2 regions of the Streptomyces laurentii genome follow, and region 1 is predicted to be linked to the other one. Evidence: riboswitches for the same ligand, from Rfam matches in the RefSeq annotation. Region 1 holds a riboswitch; the other holds the start of a gene.
What was found. Region 1 has a riboswitch for ZMP and ZTP ahead of ABZ693_RS05320 (bifunctional 5,10-methylenetetrahydrofolate dehydrogenase/5,10-methenyltetrahydrofolate cyclohydrolase). Riboswitches for the same ligand answer to the same signal wherever they lie in the genome.

Region 1 (10,423 bases):
GGAGACGTTGGCGATGCCTTCGCGTACGGCACGGGCGCGGGCCTCGGCCAGCATGGGGCCGGATAGGTCGAGGCCCTGGGCGAGCCCCTGTGGAGCGCGACGGGCGGCGAGGAGGGTGGTCTGGCCGGAACCGCAGCCGATGTCGAGGGTGCGGTGCGCGGCGGTGACGCCGGCGGCGTCGAGCAGCGGCTCGTCGAATCCGCCGTTCACGGCGTTCCACCGGTCCTGGTGGCGGGCCCAGTGAGCACCCTCGGGGCCGTTCCATGCCTGCGCCTGGGCGCTGTTGACGATCTCGGACATGAGTGTCTCCTGACGGACGACAACAGAGAATGGGCGAACGCCCAAACAGTATGGGCATGCGCCCATACCTGCAATCCCCTTACGATCGGGGGGAGTCGCGTCCCAGGTGAGGCGCCCGGCAGAGCTGAGAGGCCGGTCGCGCGCGCCCGGAGCACGCGACCGCCCGGAACGGCAGAAGGAGAGGCGGCCATGGCACCGCGCGGAGTGGCGACCCCGGACGTACGCGAGCGACTGTTCGCGGCGGCCGAACGCATCGTGGAACGGAACGGCCCTGGTGCGCTCACCAGCCGCTCCGTCACCACCGAGGCGGGCTGCGCCAAGGGGCTCCTGCACGCGCACTTCGCGGGCCTCGACGCGTTCATCGCCGAACTCTGCCTGGACCGGTTCGCGCGGACGGCGGCACGGGCGCGGGCGCTGACCGGGCGCGTCGGGGAGGGCACGGTGGCGGGGAACCTGGACACGGTCGCCCTCGCGCTGTTCGAGTCCGGCGGCGCGGCCGTGACGGGGCTCGCGCTGACCCGCCCCGCCGTCACGCCCCTGATCCGCGCGGCGCTGGCGGACGGGGCACCCGCCTTCGACGCGGTTCAGGACGCGATCGTCCGCTATCTGGAGGCCGAGCGGGAGCGCGGCCGGATCGCGGCCGGCGTCGATCCGGCCACCGTCGCCCTCGCCGTCGTCGGCACCGCCCACCATCTCCTCATGACGGCGTGGCCGGACGCGCCGGATCCCCGGCCCGCCCTGCGCCGTCTGGTGGCCGCGCTGGTCGGACCCCCGCCGGGGGCCATGCCGGGGTCTCCGCCGGAATCCGTGCCGGAGCCCACGGCGGAGCACGCGGCCGGTGTCACGCGGGGCGGGGTGGCCGAGCCGGACGCCCCGGCCGCGTCGCCTGCCTGACCGGACGCCCCGTCAGCGCAGCGGCGCGGTGATCTTGCGCCCCGAGCCGGACGGGACGGCGAGGCTGCAGACGATCCGGTCGGCGCCGAGCAAGTAGCTGGTGCGGTACGGGTACTGGACGAAGGTGGCCCAGCGAGTGCCGACGGGCTGTTCGGCGGCCTCGGCACGCAACGGTGCCCGGCACAGGCCGGCCGCCGCCTCCCGTACCGCCGCGTCGTCGGCGTACCGGCCCCGGAGGGGCATCCGGGCCACGGCCTGGGCGTCGTGCGGCGTGTCGCAGGCACGGCGCACGACGGTGCCGGGCGCGGCGCGGTCGATGTCGAAGCAGTCGCCGACCCGCAGCACGTCGTACGGCGCGGGGCGGGCCTGACCCTTCGGGCGCGCCGGCCGGGTCGCGGAGGCGGCCGTCCACCGGGCGCCGGGGGGCTTCGCCGGCGCGGTGGGGGCGGCCTTGCTCGCGGGCGCTTGGGGCGTGCCTCCGGGGCCCGGCCCGGTGCGCGGCGTGCGGGGCGACGGGCTCTCCCCCCGCGCCGCGGAACGCCGAGCGGACGGGCCGGCCGAGGTGCTTCCCGGGCGAGGCGCGGCAGTCTGGTCGAGCGCGCCGCGCCCTCCGTCCGTGCCGTGCCCGCCGGGCGTGTCGCGCCCGTCGTCCGGGCTCGGGGTGCCGTACGGATCGCGTGTCGCGGACGGTACGGGCGGCGCGGTGCGGCGCGTGTCGTCGGCCGTGCCCCCGCGCGCGGTGAGGGTCACGAACAGCACCAGGACGGCGGCCAGCGCGGTGGCGACCGGCAAAGCGACGACACCCGGGCGTCCTGAGGGCCGGGCATGTCGGGACGGGGTGTCCGTCGGCGGGTGGAGCATGGGATTCAGGTTCGCCCGCCGACGCCCGCATGGCGAGCGATCCCGGCCTCCTGGGGCCCGCCTGTACGCAACCGTGACCAAGTCGCGGCCCGTACGAGACCCAAGATCCACAGGGGATCCGCGATCCGTCCGGGGCCCGTGGCCCGCAGGGAACTCACGCGCCCCGCACGGCGGTCCTGGATCGGGCCGGCCCTGGGCTTGGACCGGCCGGCCCCGAACGTGGTGCGACCGGCCCTGGGCTTGGGTCGGCCGTCCCAAGACCGACCGCGTACCCTGCGGGCGCCGCACGGCCGGCCGTCTACCGCGCCGCGAGCTGACGCTCGGCCGCGTCGACGGTCTGCGCGAGCAGGACGGCGATGGTCATCGGGCCGACGCCGCCGGGCACGGGGGTGATGAGGGAGGCACGTTCGGCGGCGCTGTCGAAGTCGACGTCGCCGACGTTGCCGGGGTTGTAGCCGGCGTCGATGACGACGGCGCCCGGCTTGATGTCCTCGCCCTTGATGAACTGCGGCTTGCCCACCGCGGCCACCAGGATGTCCGCCTCGCGGACGGCGGCGGACAGGTCGACGGTGCGCGAGTGGCAGTAGGTGACGGTGGCGTCGCGGCCGAGGAGCAGCAGGCCGGCCGGCTTGCCGAGGATGGCGCTGCGGCCGACGACCACGGCCCGCTTGCCGCTGAGCTCGACGTCGTAGGCGTCGAGCAGGCGCATGATGCCGCCGGGAGTGCAGGACACGAAGCCGGGCAGGCCGAAGCCCATGGCGGCGAAGGAGGCCATGGTGACGCCGTCGACGTCCTTCTCCGGGGCGATGGCCTCGAAGGCGGCGCGCTCGTCGATGTGCGGGCCGACCGGGTGCTGGAGCAGGATGCCGTGCACGTCGGGGTCCGCGGAGAGCGCGGTGATCGCGGCGACGAGTTCCTCGGTGGTGGTCTCGGCCGGCAGTTCGACGTGCTTCGACCGGATGCCGGCCTTCGCACAGCGGTTCTGCTTCATCTTCACGTACGTGACGGAGGCCGGGTCGGCACCGACGAGGACGGTGGCCAGGCAGGGCGTGACGCCGGTACGGCGGGTGATCTCTGCGGCACGCGCTGCGGTCTCCTCGACCGTGCGGCGGGCGAGCGCGGTGCCGTCCATGAGGCGTGCGGTGCTGGTGGACATGGGCCACTCCTGGGCGTCGTCGCGAAACGGTGGTCGGCCCAGGCGCACGGCAACGGGGCGGTGGCGGCACGGGGTGCGTGCGCGCGTTCGCCGGGCCGCTCCCCGGTGGTGATCCACCTCAAGCGCCAGTCACGGCCCGGACCCCACTCTACGTGACGGGCTCGCGGCCCTCGCCCGCCCGGGCGGCCCCGGAGCCGGCGCGGGGCGCGCAGGACGACCCGTCCGGGCGCTTGTCGACGGGCCGTGGGCGCCCGCACGATGACCTCGACGCGACGGACGACCCCACCGGGGAGGACGAGTTGAGCGACGCGTGGACAGGGGTGCGGCGGGCGCACGAGACGTTCACGAGCACGGGCGGCGCCGGTGACGGTTCCGGCGCCGGCCCCCGTGGCGGTGGGGGCTCTTCGGCGGGCGGCGCCCTGGGAGCGCCGCCGGGCTCGCCCCCCGTACGGCCGCTGGTCGCCGACTCCTGGCGGCGTTCGGCGCGGGCCCGGGTCAGCCCGGACGGCGCCGCCCGGATCGAGCTGGACGAGGAGGAACTGGCCGGGCTCCGGGCAGGGCACCCGCTGGCGGCGGCGATGCCGGTGATCCGCGAGCTGATGGGCGCGTACGCCCGGGACGGCGAGCATCTGATCGCGGTGTGCGACGCGACGGGCCGGATGCTGTGGGTCGAGGGTCATCCGGGGACGCTGCGCAAGGCGCGCGGCATGAACTTCGTGGCCGGGGCGCGCTGGTCGGAGGCGGTGGCCGGGACGAACGCCCCGGGGACGGCGCTCGCCGTCGACCGGCCCGTACAGGTGTGCGCCGCGGAGCACTTCCGACGGCCGGTGCAGGCGTGGACGTGCGCGGCGGCACCGGTCCACGATCCGTACAGCGGACGGGTGTTGGGGGCGGTGGACATCACCGGCGGGGACGGTCTCGCGCATCCGCACAGCCTGGCGTTCGTGCAGGCGGTGGCGCGCGCCGCCGAATCACAGCTCGCCCTGGTCTCCCCCGCGCCGGCCGCCGACCGGCTCCGGCTCACCGCGCTCGGCCGTGACGAGGCCCTGCTCGAAGTGCCGGGGCGGCGGCTGCGGTTGAGCCGTCGGCACAGCGAGATCCTGGTGGTGCTCGCGCGGCGCCCGGAGGGTGTGGCGGGCGAAGAACTCCTCACGCTGCTGTACGAGGACGAGTCGGTCACCCCGGTCACGCTGCGGGCTGAGTTGTCCCGGCTCCGGGCCCTGCTCGGACCGGAGTTGCTGGCCTCCCGGCCGTACCGGCTGGCACAGCCGGTCGACGCGGACTTCGACGCGGTGGACCGGCGGCTGGCCGCCGGAGCCGTCTCGGCGGCGCTCGGCGGATACCCGGGTCCGCTGCTGCCGTCCTCCCGCGCGCCGGGGGTCGTGCGCCTGCGGGAACGGCTCACCGGCCGGCTGCGCGCGGCCGTGGTGGACCGGGCCGATCCGGCGCTGCTCGCGGACTGGGCGTACAGCGCGTGGGGCGAGGACGACATCACGGTGTGGCGGGCGCTGGCCTCGACCGTACCGGCCACCGAGGCCCCGGCCGCACGCGCCCGGCTGGCGGCGCTCGACGCCGAACTCACCGCCGACACACTCGGGCTGCGACGGGTCCGCAACGTGGTCTCGCGCGCACTCGGCACCGACCGCCGGCCAGGGGCGGACGGCGCGGTCCGAGGGGGGCCACGGTCATGACCCGTTACGCCGCGCCCGGTACCGAGGGTTCGCTGATGTCGTTCGCGACCCGGTACGACCACTGGATCGGCGGCGAGTACGTCGCTCCGGCGGGTGGACGGTACTTCGAGAACCCGAGCCCGGCCGGAACCAGCCCCCGGGCCACACAGCAGTCCGCGGACGGCGGCGGACGGACTCGTGCGGGCCCGGTGTCGTGGTGGGTGGTCGTCGCTGTCAGGAGCGGTCGGGTGACAGGCCGAGTTTGAGTAGCGGGAGCGCGCACAGGCTCGCTCCCACGGCCACGGCGGTGAGTACCGTGCCGACTGCCAGGTGCTCGAACAGCAGGCCGGCCGTGCCGTAGGCGAGGGGGCTCGCGAGGAAGACGACGCCGCCGAACACGGGAACGACGTGGGGTCGCAGGTGTTCTGGTGGCCGCAGCATCATCATCGTGACGGCGGGTGCGGTGACCGCGGGCAGGAACATGCAGCTTGTGGCGACGGTCAGGGCGAGCGTGGTGACCGGTTGGTCCCAGGGCAGCAGCCACAGCACGACCGCGGCGCCCGCTCCGCCCGCCGCGGCCAGTCGCCGGGGGGAGATCCGGCGGGCCAGCCAGGCGACCAGGATGGTGCCCAGGGCGGTGCCGCCGCCCCAGGCCGCCAGGAGCCAGCCGGCGACGTGGGGATCGGAGTCGTAGCGGTTCTTGGCCAGGACGGGCAGTGCGAGCATGACGACCGGCATCAGGGCGCCGTAGCCGAGGGTGGCCAGGGCCATGACGCGCAGCACCGGGTCGCGGACCAGGTAGCGGGCTCCCTCCGTCATGTTGTGGGCGGCCGGTGGGTGTGGGGCCGGAGCGGTGCGGGGCAGGCCGGTCAGCAGGGCGGCGGAGACGACGAAGGACACGGCGTCCGCCCACAGGACGTTGAGCGCGCCGAATCGGGCGATCAGGAGGCCGGCGACCGCCGGTCCGATGAGGCGGGCGGTGGAGGTCGCCGTCTCGAACAGGGCGTTGCCCGCGGTGACGAGGCTTTCGTCGGAGCCGATGGTGTCGGTGAGGAGCATGCGTTGTGCGGGCAGGTAGCTGGATGCGACGCAGCCGAGCAGGGCCACGATGATCAGCAGTGCCCACAACGGCAGCATGTCCATGGAGTACAGCGCCGGTACCGTCGCGATCAGGGCCGCGCTGCACAGGTCGCCGATGATCGTGACGCGGCGGGCGCCGAAGCGGGCGACGACCAGTCCGGCGGGCATGCTCAGCAGTGGCACCGGCAGGATCTGGACGAGGAATACCAGTCCCATGCGTGCCGGTGAGCCACTGGTCATCAATACGAACCAGGGGAGGGCGAGGGTGGTCATCTGGGAGCCGATGGAGGAGATGAACTCCGCGCCGAGCACCCTGTGGAACGGCAGGCTCCGCAGGGGGGAGGGGCCCTGTTGTGCGGTGGTGGTCACCGGGCGGTCCGCACGGTGGCGGGGCGCATGTCGCTCCAGCGGGATTCGACGTAGTGGTGGCATGCCTGTCGGCTGTCCGGGCCGAACACCGGGGACCATCCGGCGGGCACACGGATGCCGCTCGGCCACACGCTGTGCTGTTCCAGGCTGTTGATGAGGACCCGGTAGCCGCTGGGGTCGTCGAACGGGTGCGTCATCGTTCCTCTCCCTGCCTTGGTGCCGCTTGGCTTGCGCGGGTGTGTGAAGCCGTGGGGCTCCGTTGACCGTCGCGGCGCGGTGGGGGATCTCGCCGTGTCCGCGTGGCGATCACCGGGTCACCAGGTCACCGGGAGTGCGTGCACGCCGTAGACGGTCATGTCGGAGCGCATCGGGATCTGATGCTCGCTCGCGGCGAGTCGCAGGTGGGGGAAGCGGTGCAGCAGGGCGGTGTAGCCGATCTTCAGTTCCAGGCGGGCGAGTTGCTGGCCGAGGCACTGGTGGATGCCGTGGCTGAAGGTGAGGTGGTTGTGGGTGCCCCGGGTGATGTCGAGGTGGTCGGGGTCGGGGTACTGCTCGGGGTCGCGGTTGGCTCTGGGCAGGTGGATGAGAACGGTGTCGCCCTTGTGCAGGGTGATGCCGTCGATCTCGATGTCTTCGGTGGGGCTGCGCTGCACACCGACGTGGACGATGGTGAGGAAGCGCAGCAGTTCTTCGACCGTTTTCTCCATCAGTGTCTGGTCCGCGCGCAGGAGGGCCAGCTGCTCGGGGTTGTTCAGCAGGGCGTACGTGCCCAGGGAGAGCATGTTGGCCGTGGTCTCGTGGCCGGCGACCAGGAGGAGAAGGGAGGCTCCGACGGCCTCCTCGAAGGAGATGTCGTCCGCGGTGACCAGGACGCTGAGTACGTCGTCTTGTGGTGCGGCCTGCTTGTGCAGGAGGAGTTCGCTGGTGAGGCCGATGAGGTCGTCGAGTGATGCCTGGGCCTGCCGCGGGTCGACGTCGAGGCGCAGCAGGTCCTCCGAGTCGCCGATAAAACGTTCCCGGTCGGCTACGGGGACGCCGAGCAGTTCGCAGATGACCTGTGAGGACACCGGTACGGCGTAGTCGCTGACGAGGTCGGCGGTCGGTCCTTTGCGCAGCATCTCGTCGGCGTAGTGGGCGGTGATCTCCTCGATCCGCTCGGCGAGCAGGCGCATGCGGCGCACGGTGAACTGGCCGGCCAGGCAGCGGCGGAAGCGGGTGTGGTCCGGCGGGTCCATGTGTTCGAACAGGCCCGGGATCTCGGATTCCAGGTCGGAGGGGCGGTCCGAGGGGAAGGCCAGGTGCTTGTGGCCGGGGGCCGAGCTGAAGCGTTTGTCGGACAGGATCCAGCGGGCCTGGCGGTAGCCGGTGACGATCCAGCCGTCGTGTCCGTCGGGGAAGGTCATGCGGCCGATGGGGCCTTGTTCGCGTAGCGCCGCAGGTGGGTCGAAGGGGTGTTCGCGTTGGGTCGGCAGTCCGTTGGTGATGGCGTTCATCGTCTGGTCGGGCTTCCTTGAGTCGTGGCCGATGGCCGGGGCGGGAGCTGGTGCCGGTGGTCCGGGCGGCGGCTGGTGCCGGTGGTCCGGGCGGCGGCTGATGCCGCCGGCCCGGGGGTCCGGGGTCAGTGGGCGCGGACTCGGTCGCGCAGCTGCGAGACGGTCATGTGCGGGTTGCCGGCGACGAGTTCGAGAACTCGCGGCCACTGGTTGACCAGCGCGCCCATGACCTGCGGCGTGAGGTAGTCCGGGTTGTAGACCCACAGGCCGCGCAGTTCCCCCTCGACCTCGCGGGCGACGAGGTAGAGATCGAGGTTGTGCGGCTCGATCGCGGCGACCAGCTCGGGCAGTGGTGTCTCGTCACCGACCCGGACATCGAGCGGTCCCACCTGAAGGCCGTCCAGGGCCAGGGTCTTGCTCGGCACGCCCAGGAGGTTGAGCATCACGCGCATCGGCAGCGCGTTGCCGTCACCGACGACGCCGTCGTGCACGAGGGCGCGCACCGGGACGTTCTGGTGGGAGTAGGCGTTCAGCTCGCTCCGCAGAACACGCTGGAGCAGTTCGTGGACGGTCGGGTCGTCCGCCATACGGGAACGGTTGAGGATGATGTTGATGAACGGGCCGACCATCGACTGCGTCTCGGGCCGTTCACGGCCGGCCAGCGGGTGGCTGACGGCGATGTCCGTCTCACCCGAGTAGCTGTGCAGCAGCACGTGGAAGGCCGCCATCAGCATCATGAAGAGAGTCACGCCCTCGCGGCGGGCCGCATCCTTGACCTCGTCCATGATCGCGGAATCGACGACGACGCTGTGGCTGAACCCCTGGACACAGTCGTCGAGCTGGTGCGCGGGTGCCTCGAAGTCCAGCCGGCGGGCGGCGCCGTCGAGTTCCTCGCGCCAGTACGCGATGTGCTCGTCGAGCGCGCCCGAGGCCAGCAGGCCCTGCTCCCACGCGGCGTAGTCCAGGTGCTGGGCCATCACCGCGGGCAGCCGGGGGCGGCGGCCCGCGGAATGGGCCGCGTAGAGCTCGGCCAGCTCGTCGAAGACCACCAGGAAGCCCCAGTGGTCCACCAGGATGTGGTGAGCGACCAGGACCAGTGCGTAGTCCTCGTCGGCGAGGCGGACCAGCAGGCCGCGGAGCAGGTTGCCGCCCTCGATGCGGTAAGGCTTCCGGGTCTCCTGGGTGAGCAGGTCACGCAGGAGCTCGTGCTGCTGCTCTGCCTGGTGAGCGCTCAGGTCGACGGTCTCGACGGGCCACTTCGGCCGGCCGTCGGCGAACTGCAGGGTCGCCGAGCCCCGCTTGACATAGCGGGTACGCAGGATGTCGTGGCGCTGTACGAGATCGTCCAGGCTGCGCCGCAGTGCGACCGTGTCGAGCGGGCCACGGACCCGGTAAGCGGTGATGACCGCGTGGTGCGCGTGATCCGGGCCGACCGGCTGCAGCAAGAACTCCAGCTGGCCGAAGGAAAGCCCGGTGCCGGCGGCATGATCCGCCCTGGGGATCGGGGTGTTCAGCAGATCGGCGTCACCCAGGGCCTCGGCACGGGGAAGGTCCCGGTCCAGAGTGATGACGCCGTCCTCGACGGCGGTCGCACACCGGGTGAGCGCGCGTAACGCCTCGAACCAGTCCTCGGCCAGCCGACGGACCTCGTCCTCGCTCAGCAGCGCGGACGCCCAGCTCCAGTTCGCCACCAGCCGAGGACCGTCCGGACCGTCCTGGGTGACGGCGTTGACCTCCAGTGGATGAGACAACGGACGGACCCCGCCCACACTGCCCGGCGCCATCGCGTCACGCAGAGGCAGCCAAGGGCGCCCCTCCTCCGCGACAGGCACCCGGCCGAGGTAGTTGAACAACACCTGCGGGACGGGAAGTCCGGCGAACGACTCCCCCGGCCGCCCGTCCAGATATCGCAGAACACCGTAGCCGAGACCCTGCTCCGGCAAACCCCGCACATGCTGTCCCGTACGCACGACGGCGTCAGCGAGCCTGGCGCCGGCCGCGGCCACCAGGTCCCAGGGCAGGGCCGCGTCCAGACGGACCGGGTGGACACTGGTGAACCAGCCGACCGTGCGGGACAGGTCGACGCCGTCCACGAGGTGCTCGTGCCGGCCGTGGCTCTCCACGTCCACAGTGATCGGGCCACGGCGATGCCGGCCGGCAGCCTGACCGAAAGCAGTCAAAAGGACGTCCTGAATACCGCGACGGAACACCGCCGGCACCCGCCCGACCAGCGCGGCGGTGTCCTGGGTGGACAACACCATCGTCAGCCGTCCCTCGCTCCCGGTGACGTCGCGCCGCGCGTCGAGCGTTCCCGCCACCAGCGGTTCGGCGTCCTTGAGTACCTCGCGCCACACGGGCAGTTCCCGGCGGTGCCGAGTAAGGGCGTCACCGGTGGCCACCCGCTCGGCCCAGCTGCGCAACGAGGTCGCCACCGGCGTCAGATGCGGCTCGCGGCCGGCCGCCACCGCGTCCCAGGCGACGGACATATCCGAGAGCAGGATCCGCCAGGACACGCCGTCCACAGCGAAGTGATGCACAGCGAGCAACAACCGGCCGGGCCGGCCGGGCCCGGCATCGAACCACACCGGCCGCACCATCAC
Region 2 (10,423 bases), on a different contig from region 1:
TTCGCGTTGGCGCGCTCCAGGCCCACCATGGCCTGGTAGAAGTCGGGGTGCAGCTGGACGAACGCCAGCCGGGCCTTGTGCTCGGGCGCGTACGCGGGCTGCTCGGTCCCCTGGGTGTCCCCGGCGTCGGCGGGGAGCGCGGTGTTCGGTGCGGTGGTCGTCATGCCGACCACCGTAGGACGCGGAAGGACCCCCGGTATGGTCCATTCTCATGGCAAACGAGTGGGCCACTTTCGGCTCCGATCTTCATCTGGACCTCACCGGCCGCGGCCGCCGCAAGGCCCTCATGGACGCCCTGCGGGAGGCCGTGCGCAGCGGACGTCTGACGGCCGGGACCCGGCTGCCGTCCTCCCGCTCCCTCGCCGCCGACCTCGGCATGGCCCGCAACACCGTCGCCGACGCGTACGCCGAACTGACCGCCGAGGGCTGGCTCACCGCCCGGCAGGGCTCCGGCACCCGGGTGGCCCCGCGGTCCGACCCGCGCGCGGAGCCGCGCCGCCGGGCCGCCGTCCCGCCCCGCCCGCTGCCGCCCGCCGGGGCGACGCCCGGTGTGCACGCCTACGATCTGCCGCCCGGCCTCCGGATGGCCGGCGTGCCCGCCTACGACCTGCTGGCCGGCCGCCCGGACGTCGCGTCCTTCCCGCGCGGCGACTGGCTCAAGGCCGCCCGCAAGGCGCTGACGGCGGCGCCCAACGACGCCTTCGGGTACGGCGATCCGCGCGGCCGGATCGAACTGCGCACCGCGCTCGCCGAGTACCTGGCCCGCGCCCGGGGCGTGCACGCGCGCCCGGACCGGATCGTCGTCTGCTCGGGCTTCGTGCACGGACTCCAGCTGATGGGGCGGGTGTTGCACGAGCGCGGGGTACGGGCGGTGGGCGTCGACTCCTTCGGCCTCCGCGTCCACCGGGACCTGCTCGTCCGGCAGGGGTTGCGCGTCCCGGCCGTCGGCCTCGACGAACAGGGCACCCGGACCGAGGAGTTGAGGGGCATGGGCGGGATCGGCGCGGTCCTGATGACCCCGGCGCACCAGTTCCCGCTCGGCGGCGCGCTCACCCCGGCCCGGCGGGCGGCGGCCGTCGACTGGGCGCGGTCGGCGGGCGGGCTGATCCTGGAGGACGACTACGACGGGGAGTTCCGGTACGACCGCCAACCCGTGGGCGCCCTGCAGGGACTCGACCCCGAGCGGGTCGTCTACTTCGGCACCGCCAGCAAGTCCCTCGCGCCGGGCCTGCGGCTCGCCTGGATGGTGCTGCCGGAGCACCTCGCCGACGAAGTGGCGGCGGCCAAAGGGGACATCGACTGGGTGTCCGGCTCCACCGAGCAGCTCACCTTCGCGGAGTTCCTCGCCTCGGGCGCGTACGACCGCCATGTCCGGGCCATGCGGCTGCGCTACCGCCGCCGCCGCGACCAGCTGGTGGCCGCGGTCGCCGCGCACGCGCCCGGCATCCGGGTGCGCGGCATCGCGGCCGGACTGCACGCCGTCCTCGAACTCCCGCCGGGCACCGAGCAGTCCACGCTCCGCACCGCCGCCGCCCACGGCGTCGCCCTGCTCGGCGTCGCCCGCTTCCGGCACCCGGACGCGCCGCCGGTGGCCGACGGCGTGGTCGTCGGCTACGGCACCCCGCCGGACAGCGCCTGGTCGGGGGCGCTGGAGGCGCTCATGCGGGTGCTGCCCTGAGGGGCAACACCCTCTGTCTTCATCAGTGTTCAGGAATCCGGGCGCAGCCGCGCGGCCAGATGGGCCAGGATCTCGTCCCGCGCCCGCACCGTCGGATGCCCCGCCTCGTCGACGAGGTGCGCGGTGACGACGCTGTGCGGGGTGCCGACCAGCTCGGCGAAGAACGGCGGCGGGGCCGGGTTCGCCGCGCCGTCCGGCAGCACCCGCCCGTCGAACGCGTCGCCGAGCAGCGCCCGGTAGGCCGCGAACCGCTGCCCCGTGCACCAGCGGTCGCCCTCGAAGCGGTACGCGAGGACCGTGAGCCCGCTCCGCTCGGCCCGCTCGCGCAGCGCCCGCGCGTCGTCCTCGCCGAGTTCCAGGCCGCCGGGGTCGTCGAGCGGCAGCGACGGATGGTTGACGACGGGTGCGACGACCGCCGGGTCGACGGCCATGGTGAGCGCGAAGTTGCCGGTGAAGCACAGCCCGATCGCGCCGACCCCCGGCCCGCCGCACTCGGCGTGCGCCCGCCGGGCCAGCCCGCGCAGCCAGGACGCGACGGGGCTGGTCCCGCCGCCCCCGAAGGCGCGGAACTCGGCGCTGACGCAGGCCCGGCGCATGACCTTCCGGCCGCCCTCGACGGTGGGCCACGCGCCGTCCGTCCCGAAGAGGGAGGGCACGTACACGGTGAAGCCCGCGTCCCGCACCCACCGCGCGAGCCGCAGCACGTCCGGGCTGATGCCGGGCATCTCCGGCATCAGCACGACGCCCGGCCCGGCCCCGGCCACGTACACCGTCTTCACCACCCCGTCGACGTCGACGCGACGGCGGCCGAAGTCGTCGATCGGGTCGTTCTTCGCGTCGGCCTCGGCCGTCGCGTCGGCCTCGTTCTTCGCGTCGGCCTCGTTCTTCGCGTCGGCCTCGTCCGTCGCGTCGGCCTCGTCCTTCGGATCAGCGTTCATGGGGCCAGCGTGGACCGGCCGGCCGGGGCCGGGGGAGAGGCCGGACCGCCAGGTGTACGGGTAATCTCGCCACGCTGTCGGGGGAGGGAGCGGGCCGTGGGGAAGCCGGAGTCGGAGCACACAGGGGGCGCGGACGCGCTGCGCGTCGCCGTCCTCGCCTACCCGGGCTGTTTCGCCTCCGAGGTCTTCGGCGTACCCGACCTGCTGACCATGGCCGCGCACGTCGCGGGGCCCGGCGCCCCCGGCTACCGGGTCTCGGTCGTCTCGCCGCGCCGCCGCGTCCTCGCCTCGGGCGGTACGGCCCTGGACGTGACCCCGCCGCGCCGCGACGTCGACGTCCTCGTCGTCCCCGGTTTCGCGCTCCTTCCCGGCGCCGACCTGGACGCGCGGCTCGCGCCGCTCGCCCCCGAGATCGACGCCGTCCGTACGTACGCCGCCGAGGGCACCGCCGTCGTCTCCCTCTGCGTCGGCGCCTTCCTGCTCGCCGAAGCCGGCCTGCTGCGCGGCCGGCGCGCCACCACGGCCTGGCTGTTCGCCGCCGACCTGGCCCGCCGCTGCCCGGAGGCCGACGTCCGCGCCGAGGACCTGGTCGTCACCGACACCGGGGTGACGACGACCGCCGCCTTCAGCGCCATGTACGATTTCGCGCTCGACCTGATCCGGCGGCACAGCGGCGCCCGGGTGGCGCGGACGACGGCACGGATCGCGCTCGTCGACGACGCGCGCGACGCGCAGACCCCGTACGTCGACCCGGAGTTGCTGCCCCGGCCCGGCAGCGCGTTCGCGCAGCGGGTCATGCGCCGGCTCGACCAGGACCTCGCCGCCCGGTACGACCTGACGGCGCTGGCCGCCGCCTTCGGGGTGAGCGCCCGGACGCTGCTGCGGCGCTTCGCGGACGAGACGGGGCACAGCCCGCTCGCCCATCTCCAGGCCGCCCGCGTCCGCCGTGCCCGGCACCTCCTGGAGACCACCGACCGGACCGTCGCCGCCGTCGCCGCGGCGGTCGGCTACCGCGACCCCGGCACCTTCGCCGCCCTCTTCGCCCGGCACACCGGCCGCCGCCCCGCCGCGTACCGCGCGGCCTTCCGCCGTACGGACTGACACGCCCTCCCGAGGCCCAGACCGGCGTACACCGTACGAAAGGGCAGCCCGTGCCGTACGAAAGGCGGCCCCGCGAACGGACCGGACGCCCCGGGCATGGGCGGCGGGCTGTGGCGGGCCTACACTGTGCGATCGCAACCACGCGACGGGAACGGGGAAGGGGACGCGTCATCATGCGCAGACTCAGGTCGAGCACGGTGGTACTCGGCGGGGTGGGCCTCCTCGCGGCGACGCTCACGGCGTGCGGTTCGGAGCCCGACGAACGGTGCATCGACCCCGTCACGTACAAGGAGCTCCCCGACTACAAGTGCCATGACGGCAACGGCAGCAGCTCCAGCGGCAGTTCCAGCACCGGCCGTTACTACTACGGCGGCTCGGTCCGCAGCGGCAAGGTCAGCGGCGGCAGCTTCGACAAGTCGGCGGTCTCCAGCGGCGGCTTCGGCGGCCACTCCTCCTCCGGCGGCTGATCCCGCATGCGGCGCCACACCATCGAGCCCCGCCCCGACTGGCAGCGGACGGTCGAGGAGCAGGGCCTGATCTACCCCCTGACCCGGTACCCCGACAACTCGCTGCGCCCCTACTGGGACGAGAGCGCGTACTACTCCTTCAGCCTGCCCGAGGTGGAGGCGCTGGAGGAGGTCGTCGAGGAACTGCACGCCATGTGCCTGGGGGCGGCGGCGCACATCGTCGAGAAGGATCGTTTCGCCGAGCTCGGCATCACCGATCCCCGGATCGTCGCCCGGGTCGCCGAGTCCTGGCACCGCCGGGCCGAACTCCCGTCCCTCTACGGCCGGTTCGATCTGCACTACGACGGCACGGGCCCGGCCAAGATGCTGGAGTACAACGCCGACACCCCCACCTCCCTGGTGGAGGCCGCGAGCCCGCAGTGGTTCTGGATGGAGGAACGGTTCCCCGGTGCCGACCAGTGGAACTCCCTCCACGAACGGCTCGTCGACGCCTGGCGCCGGCAGGCCCATCTGCTGCCGCCCGGCAGCCCGGTGCACTTCGCCCACTCCGACGCCGACGAGCTCGGCGAGGACCTGATGACCGTCGCGTACCTGCGCGAGACCGCCCAGCAGGCCGGCCTCGACACCGAGGCGCTGTCGGTCGAACGGATCGGCTGGGACCGGATCACCGGACGGTTCGTCGACGACCGGCTCCGCTTCCTCCGCGCCTGCTTCAAGCTCTACCCGTGGGAGTGGCTGACCACGGACACCTTCGGGCCGCACGTCCTCGACACCCTCGACAACGGCGGCGGCACCGGCAGCACCCTCTGGATCGAACCGGCCTGGAAGATGCTGCTCTCCAACAAGGCGCTCCTGGCGATCCTCTGGGAACTCCACCCCGGCCACCCGAACTTGCTCCCCGCCTACCTCGACGGGCCGCGCGAACTCGCCACCACCACCGGATGGGCGGCGAAGCCGCTGCTCGGCCGCGAGGGCGAGGGCGTCACCCTGCACGAGCCGGGCAGCGTGTCCACGCCCGCCGTACGGGACGAACGCCTCTGCTACCAGGAGCTGGCCCCGCTGCCCGACTTCGACGGCAACCGGGTCGTGCTCGGCGCGTGGACCGTCGGCGACGAGGCGGCGGGACTCGGCATCCGGGAGTCGTCGGGCCCGGTCACGGACGGGTACGCCCGCTTCATCCCGCACGTCATCCTCTGAGCGGACCTCTGACCGGCCTGTCCTGACCTGTCCTGACCTGTCCTGACCTGGTCTGGTCTGGCCTGGCCTGGCCGGACAGGCCGGCCCGGGCCGAGGCCCGGACCCGCCCGTCAGCGGTGTGCCGCCGGCCCGTCAGCCTTCCGACAGCACCGCCCGCAGCTGCTCCAGCCCCCAGTCCAGGTCCTCCTTGGTGATCACCAGCGGCGGCGCGATCCGGATCGTCGACCCGTGCGTGTCCTTCACCAGGACGCGCCGCGCCATCAGCCGCTCCGAGATCTCCCGGCCCGTGCCGTGCGACGGCACGATGTCCACGCCGGCCCACAGCCCGCGCCCGCGTACCGTCTCCACGGCCCCGCCGCCCACGAGCATCCCCAGCTCCGCGTGCAGATGCTCGCCCAGCTCCGTCGCCCGCTGCTGGTACTCGCCCGTCCGCAGCATCGCGATCACCTCCAGGGCCACCGCGCACGCCAGCGGATTGCCGCCGAACGTCGACCCGTGCTCACCCGGCCGGAACACCCCGAGCACGTCCCGGTCCGCGACCACCGCCGACACCGGCACCACGCCGCCGCCCAGCGCCTTGCCCAGGATGTACACGTCCGGCACCACGCCCTCGTGCTCGCACGCGAACGTCCGCCCCGTACGGCCCAGACCCGACTGGATCTCGTCGGCCATGAACAGCACGTTCCGCCGGGCCGTCAGCTCCCGCACCCCGCGCAGATACCCGTCCGGCGGCACGAGCACCCCGGCCTCGCCCTGGATCGGCTCGATCAGCACCGCCACCGTGTTCTCGGTGACCGCCGCCTCCATGGCGGTCAGGTCCCCGTACGGCACGATCTCGAAGCCCGGCGTGTACGGGCCGTAGTGGTCGCGCGCCTCGTGGTCCGTGGAGAAGCTGACGATCGTCGTCGTCCGGCCGTGGAAGTTGTTCGCCGCCACCACGATCTTCGCGTGCCCGTCCGGCACGCCCTTCACCTCGTACCCCCACTTGCGGGCGGTCTTCACGGCGGTCTCCACCGCCTCCGCGCCCGTGTTCATCGGCAGCACCATGTCCTTGCCGCACAGCTCCGCGAGCTGCCCGCAGAACTCCGCGAACCGGTCGTGCTGGAACGCGCGCGACGTCAGCGTCACCCGCTCCAGCTGCGCCTTCGCCGCGTCCAGCAGCCGGCGGTTGCCGTGCCCGAAGTTGAGCGCCGAATACCCGGCGAGCATGTCCAGGTACCGGCGTCCCTCGACATCGGTCATCCAGGCCCCCTCGGCGGAGGCGACGACCACGGGCAGGGGGTGGTAGTTGTGCGCGCTGTGCGCGTCCGCGGCAGCGAGCTCGTCTTGCGTCCTCGACACGGGATCTCCGATCGTCCTGCGGCCAGGGGCGGGTGTGGCACCCCGTTCTTATCGTCGCTCGGATGCGGGACGAAGAAACCTGCGCGCCGCGTCGCGCCCGATACCCTGGACGCACGCACGGCGACTGGCGTACGGGGAACCGACCCCGGGGGAGCCGCGCGGGGCAGACACACGGGATGCCGCCCGCCTGGGCATCACGGGACACCGACCGGTCCCGTGCCCTCGCCGCTCGCCGGCACCAGGCCGCACCCGGGACCGCAGCCCGCCTCCCACAGGAGCGAACCGCCATGAGCAACGCCGCCACCCACCATCCCGCACTCGCCGCCGCGGACCCGGAGATCGCCGCCCTCGTCGGCGCCGAGGAACGCCTCCAGGCCGAGACCCTGCGTCTCATCCCCAGCGAGAACTACGTCTCCGCCGCCGTCCTCGAAGCCTCTGGCACGGTCCTGCAGAACAAGTACAGCGAGGGCTACCCCGGCCGCCGCTACTACGAGGGCCAGCAGAACATCGACCAGGTCGAGACCCTCGCCGTCGAACGCGCCAAGACCCTCTTCGGCGCCGACCACGCCAACGTCCAGCCCTACTCCGGCTCCCCGGCCAACCTCGCCGTCTACCTCGCCTTCGCGAAGCCCGGCGACACCGTCATGGGCATGGCGCTGCCCATGGGCGGCCACCTCACCCACGGCTGGGGCGTGTCCGCGACCGGTACGTGGTTCCGGGGCGTCCAGTACGGCGTACGGCAGGACACCGGGCTCGTCGACTTCGACGAGGTCCGCGACCTCGCCCTCGCCGAACGCCCCAAGCTCATCTTCTGCGGCGGCACCGCGCTGCCCCGCACCATCGACTTCGCCGCGTACGCCGGGATCGCCCGCGAGGCCGGCGCCGTCCTCGTCGCCGACATCGCCCACATCGCGGGCCTCATCGCGGGCGGCGCGCACCCGTCGCCGGTGCCGCACGCCGACGTCATCTCCACCACCACCCACAAGACCCTGCGCGGCCCGCGCGGCGCGATGCTCATGAGCCGGGCCGAGCACGCCAAGGCCATCGACAAGGCGGTCTTCCCCGGCCTCCAGGGCGGCCCCCACAACCAGACCACCGCCGCCATCGCCGTCGCCCTCCACGAGGCCTCCGGCCCGGCCTTCCGCGACTACGCCCACGCCGTCGTCGCCAACGCCCGCGCCCTCGCCGACGCGCTCCTCGCGCGCGGCTTCGACCTGGTCTCCGGCGGCACCGACAACCACCTGATCCTCATGGACCTCACGGCCAAGGAGGTCCCCGGGAAGATCGCGGCCAAGGCCCTGGACCGGGCGGGCATCGTCGTCAACTACAACACCGTCCCGTACGACCCCCGCAGGCCCTTCGACCCCTCCGGCATCCGTATCGGCACCCCCTCCCTCACCTCCCGCGGCCTCGACGACACGCATATGCCGCTCGTCGCCGACTGGATCACCCGGGGTGTCGCGGCGGCGGGCCGGGGCGACGAGGACGCGCTGAAGGTCATCCGGTCGGAGGTCGCCGAACTGATGGCGGCCTTCCCGGCCCCGGGCCTGCCGCTGTAAGGCCTGCCGCCGCGGAGGAAGGGGTGGGGGCGGGCCACGGCCGGCCCCCACCGCCCGCCCGGTGGCCCCGTCCCCTCCGTCGTTTCCTCCGCCGCGGGGCTTCCGGGCGACCGGGGACCGGCTTCGCTCCCCCGTCCGGAATCGGGGTCCATACCTGAGACAATGAGTGGCATGGCCTCTGAACGTCTCCGTGTGCTCTCCGGAATCCAGCCCACCGCAGGCTCGTTCCACCTCGGCAACTACCTCGGTGCGGTGCGTCAGTGGGTCGCGCTGCAGGAGTCCCACGACGCCTTCTACATGGTGGTGGACCTGCACGCGATCACGGTCCCGCAGGACCCCGCCGAGCTGCGCGCCAACACCCGGCTCGCCACCGCCCAGCTGCTGGCCGCCGGTGTCGACCCCGACCGCAGCGCGCTCTTCGTCCAGAGCCACGTGGCCGAGCACGCCCAGCTGGCGTGGGTCATGAACTGCCTCACCGGTTTCGGCGAGGCCTCCCGCATGACCCAGTTCAAGGACAAGTCCGCCCGCCAGGGCGCCGACCGCACCACCGTCGGCCTCTTCACGTACCCGGTCCTCCAGGTCGCGGACATCCTGCTCTACCAGGCGCACCAGGTCCCGGTCGGCGAGGACCAGCGCCAGCACATCGAGCTGACGCGCGACATCGGCGAGCGCTTCAACACGCGCTTCGGCGACACCTTCACGATCCCTGAGCCGTACATCCTCAAGGAGACCGCGAAGATCTACGACCTGCAGGACCCGACGATCAAGATGAGCAAGTCGGCCTCCAGCCCCAAGGGCCTGATCAACCTGCTCGACGACCCGAAGGCCACCGCGAAGAAGGTCAAGAGCGCGGTCACCGACACCGACACCGTGATCCGGTACGACCCGGTGGAGAAGGCCGGCGTCTCGAACCTCCTCACCATCATGTCCGTGCTCACCGAGACGCCGATCGCGGATCTGGAGAAGAGCTACGAGGGCAAGATGTACGGCGCCCTGAAGACCGACCTGGCCGAGGTCATGGTGGACTTCGTCACGCCGTTCCGGACCCGCACCCAGGAGTACCTGGACGACCCGGAGACCCTGGACAAGATCCTCGCCAAGGGCGCGGAGAAGGCCCGGGTCGTCGCCGCCGAGACGCTGGCGCAGACGTACGAGCGGATCGGCTTCCTTTCCGCCCGCCACTGAGCGGACCGGCGGCCGAGCAGCCGCGGACCGGCGGCCCGGAGGCCAAGGGCCCTGGCCAGGAGGGCGGTGCAGGACGCACACTGGCGACTGCACCGTCCGACAGCACCCGACCATCGACGGACGACGACGTACGACTGAGGAGAACGACGTGGGGACCGTAACGCTCGGCGTTTCGATCGCGGTCCCGGAGCCTCACGGCAGCCTGCTCCAGGAGCGGCGCGCGGGCTTCGGCGATCCCGCCGCGTACAGCATTCCCACGCACGTCACCCTGCTCCCGCCGACCGAGGTGGAGGCCGGCCGGCTGCCCGCCGTCGAGGCGCACCTGGCCGCGATCGCCGCGCTCAGCGACCCGTTCGCGATGCGCCTGGAGGGCACCGGCACGTTCCGGCCCGTGTCCCCGGTCGTCTACGTGAAGCTCGCCGAGGGCACCGACGGCTGCGACCGGCTCCAGCAGCGCATCCGGGACGAGGCCGGGCCCGTGCCGCGCGAGCTGCAGTTCCCGTACCACCCGCACGTCACCGTCGCCCACGGCATCGCCGAAGAGGCCATGGATCAGGCATTCGCGGAGCTGGCCGGCTTCGAGGCGGCGTGGACCTGCTGTTCCTTCGCGCTGTACGAGCAGGGCGCGGACGAGGTGTGGCGCAAGCTCTGCGAGTACGAGTTCGGCAGCGGGCGGGCGATCACCGCCGTCCCGGCGCAGGGCGGCAGCCCGGTCGACGAGCCGAGCACCACGCGCTGACCTCCCGGCGGGGCATATGCCTCCCCGCTGCCGCCTCGCCCGCTCCCTTCCCGCCGGTCACATCGGCAGGCGGCGGAACAGTGGGCGTGGCATATGCCGTACCGCCGTCATCACCACGCGCAGCGCGCCCGGCACCCACACCGTCTCCGAGCGGCGCCGCAGCCCCAGCTCGATCGCCGTCGCGACCGCCTCCGGCGTGGTCGCGAGCGCCGCTTCCA

Region 2: it holds a riboswitch for ZMP and ZTP, as region 1 does, so the genes downstream of both, glyA (serine hydroxymethyltransferase) here and ABZ693_RS05320 (bifunctional 5,10-methylenetetrahydrofolate dehydrogenase/5,10-methenyltetrahydrofolate cyclohydrolase) in region 1, are expected to answer to the same signal.

What each region holds. Positions count from the first base shown of each region.
Region 1 is NZ_JBEYHT010000005.1:161,437-171,859, forward strand. It holds gene ABZ693_RS05305 (class I SAM-dependent methyltransferase) at 1-300, opposite strand, end outside; partial or broken gene ABZ693_RS05310 (TetR/AcrR family transcriptional regulator) at 490-1,068, shown strand; gene ABZ693_RS05315 (hypothetical protein) at 1,207-1,986, opposite strand; gene ABZ693_RS05320 (bifunctional 5,10-methylenetetrahydrofolate dehydrogenase/5,10-methenyltetrahydrofolate cyclohydrolase) at 2,354-3,211, opposite strand; ZMP/ZTP riboswitch at 3,241-3,354, opposite strand; gene ABZ693_RS05325 (GAF domain-containing protein) at 3,511-4,902, shown strand; gene ABZ693_RS05330 (MFS transporter) at 5,116-6,330, opposite strand; gene ABZ693_RS05335 (MbtH family protein) at 6,327-6,527, opposite strand; gene ABZ693_RS05340 (cytochrome P450) at 6,645-7,823, opposite strand; gene ABZ693_RS05345 (non-ribosomal peptide synthetase) at 7,949-10,423, opposite strand, start outside.
Region 2 is NZ_JBEYHT010000003.1:216,210-226,632, forward strand. It holds gene ABZ693_RS03590 (carboxymuconolactone decarboxylase family protein) at 1-164, opposite strand, end outside; gene pdxR (MocR-like pyridoxine biosynthesis transcription factor PdxR) at 212-1,678, shown strand; gene ABZ693_RS03600 (dienelactone hydrolase family protein) at 1,708-2,616, opposite strand; gene ABZ693_RS03605 (GlxA family transcriptional regulator) at 2,713-3,717, shown strand; gene ABZ693_RS03610 (hypothetical protein) at 3,891-4,184, shown strand; gene ABZ693_RS03615 (glutathionylspermidine synthase family protein) at 4,191-5,381, shown strand; gene rocD (ornithine--oxo-acid transaminase) at 5,514-6,722, opposite strand; ZMP/ZTP riboswitch at 6,833-6,922, shown strand; gene glyA (serine hydroxymethyltransferase) at 7,010-8,281, shown strand; gene trpS (tryptophan--tRNA ligase) at 8,453-9,466, shown strand; gene ABZ693_RS03635 (2'-5' RNA ligase family protein) at 9,615-10,205, shown strand; partial or broken gene ABZ693_RS03640 (hypothetical protein) at 10,263-10,423, opposite strand, start outside.